Linked DNA regions of Prochlorococcus marinus str. GP2. The protein of the gene in region 2 binds, or shares a complex with, the protein of the main gene of each other region. Links are inferred from orthologs where the notes say so. Each region holds a gene or a part of one and is shown on either strand. Other genes may lie near its edges.

Region 1 (3,205 bases), on a different replicon or contig from region 2:
TTCTACATCCTTATAGTCAATAGGATCTCCAGGTTTGATGGGTGATAATTGTTTTTTAAAAATTGAATTAGGCATGATTTAATTTGATTTGATTACTTAATTTCTTTGTGAATTGTCATTCTGTTTAAATGAGGATTAAACTTTTTAAGTTCTAATCTTTCAGTTGTATTTCTACGATTCTTTTCAGTAGTATATCTTGAGACACCATTTGATCTCTTAGGATCTGTGCTTGTCCTAGCTTCAGTACATTCCAGGGTCACTACAACTCTTGTCCCTTTTTTGGCCATTTTAATTAATACTTTATTGTATAATTTTCTATTGTACATCTTCAACAAACTTTTTTGAAGATATACTCATTTCTTTAATCATCATTGAATAAAAAATATATATGAAAGTTTCTCAAAATTGGTTGAAAAATTTAGTAGAAATTACTTCTACTCCTGAAGATCTCTCTGAGAAATTGTCTATAGGTGGATTTGAGGTCGAATCGTTAGAAGATTGTTCAGAAAATGTAAATGGTGTTGTTTTGGGTAAGGTATTATCCGTTTTAAAACACGAAGGATCTGACAAACTTTCAATTTGCCAAGTCGATATTGGTAATTCAAAGAATTTACAAATTATCTGTGGTGCGCACAATATTAAACCAAATATTTATGTTTATGTTGCTACTGTCGGCGCAAAATTAAATGCAGTTGATTTAACTATTAAAAGAAGTGAAATTAGAGGTGTCATGAGTGAAGGAATGATATGTTCACTGCAGGAACTGGGTTTAGAAGACTCTAGCGAAGGGATAGAGATTATCGATGAAGATTTAGCCTTAAAACATGAATTGGGCACTCCAGGGTCTGACTTGCTTGAATTAAATGATTTTATATATGATTTAGCCATTACAGCTAATAGACCTGACGGAATGTCTGTTATAGGTATAGCCCGTGAAATTTCTGCTCTTTTAGAATCCAACTTAAATTTTCCAGAATTAAGCCATAAATACAATATTCATGTACTTAAGGGAATTAAACTTTGTCCAGAGGCTATAGGATCTAATTGCATTTATACAATAAGCTGCATTGATGGAGTAAATGGAGAGAAATTATCGCCAAATTGGCTTAAAGACCGTATAGAAAAATCAGGTATAAAATCAATTAATCTTCTAGTTGATTTGACAAATTATATTCTTTTAGAACAAGGTCAACCTTTGCATGCTTTTGATAAAGATAAATTATCAAACTTAATTGGTAAGGAAGTTTCTCCAGAAGATTTCTCTGTAAGAAAAGGCAAGGATAACGAAAGCCTTATTTGCTTAGATGGTAAAGAATATGACTTAAATGACAATATCACAGTTATTACTTGTTGTGATAAACCTGTAGCTATTGCTGGGGTGATAGGCGGTTTAGAGACTTCTGTAACTAATACTACCTCTTCTATTTACCTTGAAGGCGCTGTTTTTAATCCAGTTACTATAAGAAAATCTTCAAAGGCGGTTGGCATAAGGACAGAATCTAGCAGCAGGTTTGAAAAAGGGATTTCATCAAAAAATACCATAAGTGCCGTAACAAGGGCAATTAATCTTTTAGAAGAATATTTTTCTATAAATTCACCAATCATCAATACTTCCAATTTAATAAGTAATGAGGATATATTTATTAAACTACGAAGAAATCGAATACATAAAATTCTTGGTCCATTAATAATTAACGATCAATATGAAAAAAGAAATTTATCTGATAATGAAATAGTTGATAAATTAACACTCATAGGTTGTACTTTAAAGAATAAAGAATATGGCTGGGATGTAGCAGTAATTCCAAACAGATCACATGATTTAATAAGAGAAATAGATTTAATTGAAGAAATAGCGAGATTAATAGGGTATGACAGATTCGACTTAAAACTTCCTAATCCAATTAAGCCTGGAAAATTGTCATCAGAACAGTTGGCATTGAGAAAAGTAAAAAATGGTTTTATAGAAAATGGTTTTAACGAGGTACTAAGCTACTCTCTTGTTCCTGAAGATAATGAAAAACTTATAAAGATTTCTAATCCTTTGTTATTAGAGACAAGCTGTCTTAGAGATAGTATCTGGAAAGAACATTTGGAGATAGTGAACCGTAATATAAAAGCTGGACAAGCAAGTTGTTATATATTTGAAATTGGAAATGTTTTTCAAATGAAAACTGAATTCATTCAGGAAGAAGTTCTGAATGGTGCGATTTATGGAAATAAAAAATTTGGAAAATGGATAAATTCGGGTAAGGATAGCGATCTTAATTATTACCAGGCCAGAGGAAAGTTAAAGGAGGCTTTATCATCTTTGAACATAAAAATTGAAGATAAACCTACTGATTCAATTGATTTTCTTCATCCAGGAAGAACAGCGAAATTAGTTATTGAAGGAAAAGATACGGGTTATTTTGGAGAAATACATCCCAAACTATTATTAGAAAAGAAGTCATTAAAAAAAGTTTATTTATTTAACATAAATGTTTCAAACCTCTTGGGAGCTAGTACAAGAAAAAACAAATGGATTCCAATATATAAGCAATACCCAATTGTTCCGAAAATGGAAAGGGATATAAATTTTGTTTTCAGTAAGAAATTTTTAATTAGCGAAATAACATCACAGATAAGAAAAACAGGAAAAAATCTCTTAGAGGAAGTAAATTTACTTGATGTTTTTGAAGATGCTAAATTTGGAGATGATCATATAAGTTATACATTTAGATTATCTTATAGAGATAAAGATAAAACATTACTAGACTCGGACATTTCATCAATACATTCAAATATCATTTCTAACATTGAAAAATGTTTTAATACTAAATTGAGGAATTAATTGTATTGCTTATCTTATATGAGACTATAAGTAAGTCTATATATAATTCTTATATAAGATAAGTAATAATCATATAAAACTAATTAATGTTGTATTATAAACATCATGATCAATTTACTTTCTCTATTACTATCTTCAGTGCTGTGGGTACAAGTCCCGCAGTGGTCAGATGATTGGTCAAAATGTGCTGTCGACATACCAGATGCATCATGTCATTGGTATATAACAGCACCAGATAATACTTTTGGTGAAGGATTTGATTGGGCAAGCGCCCCTTGGTTTGATGCTAACGGACTAAGTGATGTCCCTAGTATTGACAAACAAACCGCCATTCAAAAGCTTCAATCTAAGTAGTACTGTCTTTAAGGCAGT
Region 2 (3,887 bases):
TGGATACGCTTTTGGGTTCAATCCATTTTAGGTGTTGTTGTTGCAGCTGTTTTGCTTTTTTCAAATGTTGTAAATAATAACGAAGGACAGCTTGGGCTATCTCCTGGTTTATCACTTACAACTATATCCTTGATTTTACTACTTTTTAGTCTTTGGCAAGGTTGGTTAATAGTTAGAACAGGAAGAGCAATAGCAAGTAATGCGAGACCCTCAAGAGGTCAAACCACTAAATTAATAAAAAGAGGTTTGGTAGTTGATTTGTTAGGAATTTTGTTTGGAATAATTGGATATCAAGCTCTTATGGGCGCACTATTTATACAAGCATCCTCTCAAACTACCGGACAATTGATAACAGCGACATCTGATATCCCAATTACAGGACTTGAGATTTTATCAGTACTAAGTAATACACAAGTGATTGCTGCTCATTATTTTGGACTTTGTTTTTCTTTATGGCTTTTAAGAAGGATTTATAAATGAATTATTAATTTTAGGTAAGTCGTTTAAATCTCCCCTCCAAAACAAATCTGGTTCTACAGGTGTAAGAGATATTTTATTATCTTGTATTTGAGATACGTCGCTGGGCCAGTTCTTTGGGCCGTAACCTTTTGACTTAAGATCTAAAACCACCTCACCTGCTAACCAATAATAATCGTCTCCCCTAGGGTCTTCCCTTTTTGAAAATTGATTTTTATATTTTCTCACTGATAATCTTGTCCAGGATAATTCTTTTATTTCACTTTTTTCGCAAGGAGGTATATTTAAGTTTAAGAGAAGTGAAGCTGGCCAACTATTGTTAATTGCTTGTTCAGCAATATTCATTGCAATTTCTCCAGCAAATTCAAAATTTTTCCATTTGAAACTTGCAACACTTACTGCCATGGAAGGAACATTTTCTAAAGTACCTTCCATGGCGGCTGCAACAGTACCAGAACAAAAAATATCTGTCCCTAAATTTGGCCCGTGATTTATTCCAGATAGAACAAGATCAGGTTTATTATCCAAGAGTTCAGATAGTGCTAATTTGACGCAATCAGCAGGAGTTCCCGAACATCCCCAAGCTTTTATTCCTTTCTCAAATAATTCGTCTGCCCTTTCCAGTCTTAATGGAGATTGCAAAGTAAGTCCATGACCAGTAGCTGATCTCTCTTGGTCAGGACACACTACTGTCACTTTATGACCTCTCTTCTGTGCTGATTTTGCAAGAGATCTTATACCCTCTGCAAAAACACCATCATCATTACTAATTAGTATATTTAACGGTTCCATTAATCAATTCATTTTATTTATTGACGATATTTAAGTAAGATAAAGTAATACTTATTTTTACTATATCAGTGAGTCAAATTGAATCATTAAGTCAAATTGAGGAAAAGCTAAATAATCTTTCTCTTACTGCAAAAAATAATATAGATAATGCTAATACTCAAGAAGAACTGGATCAATTGAGAGTTTCTCTCATTGGGAAAAAAGGTGATTTATCAATGATTTTGAAAACCATGGGTCAATTATCTGCAACTGATAGACCAATTGTTGGCCAGAAGGCAAATTTAATAAAGATAAATTTGCAAGATCTAATAACTAAAAGAAAAAATCAACTAAACAATCAAGCTTTAGATCATCAGATTAAAAACGAAAAAATTGATGTAACTATTCCTGCAATTGGAACCCCTCCTGGGAATAAACATCCTTTGATTTCAACCCAAGATGAGATCATAGATATTTTTTGTGGTTTAGGATACTCAGTTGAAAGTGGCCCTGAAATAGAAAGTGATTTTTATAATTTTGAATCACTTAACATACCCAAAAATCATCCTGCAAGGGATATGCAAGATACTTTCTATTTAGATGAGAATCTACTTTTGAGGACTCATACTTCGCCTGTTCAAATTAGATATTTAGAAAAAAATCCTCCACCAGTAAGAATTATTGCCCCTGGGAGAGTTTATAGGAGAGATGCTGTAGATGCTACTCACTCTCCTATATTTAATCAGGTTGAAGTTTTATGTATCGATCAGGATATTAATTTTAGTCACCTCAGAGGAACAGTTCTAACTTTTCTAAAGGCTTTTTTTGGAGACATTCCTGTAAGATTTAGAGCTAGTTATTTCCCATTTACTGAGCCTTCTGCAGAAGTAGACGTTCAATGGAAAGGAAAGTGGTTAGAGGTAATGGGATGCGGAATGGTAGATCCTAAGGTCCTAGAAAAATTAGGAATAGATTCAGAGAAATGGACCGGATTTGCGGCTGGATTAGGAGTTGAAAGATTTTGTATGGTAAGACATCAAATTGACGATATCAGAAAATTTTATACCAATGATCTTAGATTTCTAGAGCAGTTTTAATAGGTTAAATTATTTAATTAGTATTGTATAACTTATTAGTTTAAAATGATTATAGTTTTAATTGTTTGATTGGTACGTAAAGCAGGACTGATAGTTAATGATGGTAAAGAACTGGCTGTTCATACTGCAAGTTCTGTGCAGGAAAAATTGGAAAAATCCAATTATGAGGTAGTAAGAGTTAGCAGTTCTGGTGGGATGGTTGGATTCGCAAATCCAGATCAACATGTTCGTCCTTTGGGATATACGAATTGCGTTCCAGAGGGGTTTGATTCGGCAATGGAATTTGCAATTGTTCTTGGTGGAGATGGAACCGTTCTTTCTGCAGCGAGGCAAACTGCACCTGCAAAAATTCCAATCCTTACAATAAATACTGGTCATTTAGGATTCCTTGCAGAGGCTTATTTATCTAATTTAAATGAGGCTATTGATAAGCTCATTATTGGGAATTGGGATATTGAAGAAAGAACTTGCTTCATAATCAGTGTAATGAGAAATGATCAGAGGAGATGGGAGTCTCTTTGCCTTAATGAGATGGCACTTCATAGAGAACCTCTTACAAGTATGTGTCATTTTGAGATTTCTATAGGGAGACATGCACCTGTGGATATTTCAGCTGATGGAGTGATTTTATCAACTCCAACAGGATCTACAGCATATTCTCTGAGTGCTGGAGGACCAGTAATCACACCTGATTGTCCAGTCGTCCAATTAACTCCAATTGCTCCCCATTCATTGGCATCTAGAGCATTAGTTTTTAATGACTCAGAGCCAGTGACTGTTTTCCCCGCGACTCCCGAAAGATTAGTGATGGTTGTTGATGGGAATGCTGGTTGTTATGTTTGGCCTGAAGATAGAGTTTTAATAAGAAAAAGTAAACATTCAGTAAAATTTATTAGACTTGAAGACCATGAATTTTTCCAAGTTTTAAGAAATAAGCTTGGTTGGGGTTTGCCACATGTGGCTAAACCTAACAAATAACAATAATTTGAATTTATTTTTTCCCTTTTAAAAGAAAAACAGGATTATTTGGTTCTAATCTCGCTCCCTCAGCGATACTTAAGCTTTTATAGGTCTGAATTAAATTTAAATTTGTTTTGAAATTTTTATCTTCTAATTCCTCCTTTAATTCTCTAATAGTTTGAATGTCAATTATTGGGATAACGATAATATCTCCATCACTCATTCCCTGAGCCAGTTTTTTAATAATTTTAATTTTAGTCTTTTTATTACAACCTCCAATTACTAATCTATTGGGTTTTTCAAATGAACTTAAATTTCTCGTATTTAAGGTATTGTTTATATCTTCCTCAAAAATAAATTTTGGTTTAACACCAAGCCTTTTTGAGTTTTCTAATATTAGTGCTTTTGTGCCAATCCTTTTATCAATACAAAATAAATTTAAATTAGGCCGTATTTTTAATGCCTCTAAACCAATTGAACCACAACCTGCGCCTATATCCCATATAACACCATTTTTAGGGAGCTCTAGATCAGCTAATATTTGAACGCGAACCTCTCTTTTTGTTAATAAATTTGGTCTAT

The links. The genes of interacting proteins can lie anywhere in the genome.
Region 1: the proteins of pheS (region 2) and pheT are in contact, whole or in part, in a crystal structure (PDB 6P24), measured with the Escherichia coli proteins. The link is inferred for Prochlorococcus marinus str. GP2 from one-to-one orthologs.

What each region holds. Positions count from the first base shown.
Region 1 is NZ_JNAH01000004.1:240,169-243,373, reverse strand. Bases 1-3,110 are described here. They hold pheT (phenylalanine--tRNA ligase subunit beta), read left to right. Parts: upstream 1-388; coding sequence 389-2,833; downstream 2,834-3,110. Other genes in these bases: EU91_RS04120 (hypothetical protein), read left to right, coding at 2,939-3,110; rpmG (50S ribosomal protein L33), read right to left, coding at 93-287; rpsR (30S ribosomal protein S18), read right to left, coding at 1-75. Outside these bases: more of EU91_RS04120, read left to right, coding at 3,111-3,187.
Region 2 is NZ_JNAH01000008.1:33,434-37,320, reverse strand. What follows is about bases 487-3,341. They hold pheS (phenylalanine--tRNA ligase subunit alpha), read left to right. Parts: upstream 487-1,337; coding sequence 1,338-2,345; downstream 2,346-3,341. Other genes in these bases: EU91_RS02205 (bifunctional cobalt-precorrin-7 (C(5))-methyltransferase/cobalt-precorrin-6B (C(15))-methyltransferase), read right to left, coding at 3,337-3,341; EU91_RS02200 (NAD(+) kinase), read left to right, coding at 2,415-3,323; surE (5'/3'-nucleotidase SurE), read right to left, coding at 487-1,269. In the rest of the region: EU91_RS02185 (DUF3611 family protein), read left to right, coding at 1-480; more of surE, read right to left, coding at 460-486; more of EU91_RS02205, read right to left, coding at 3,342-3,887.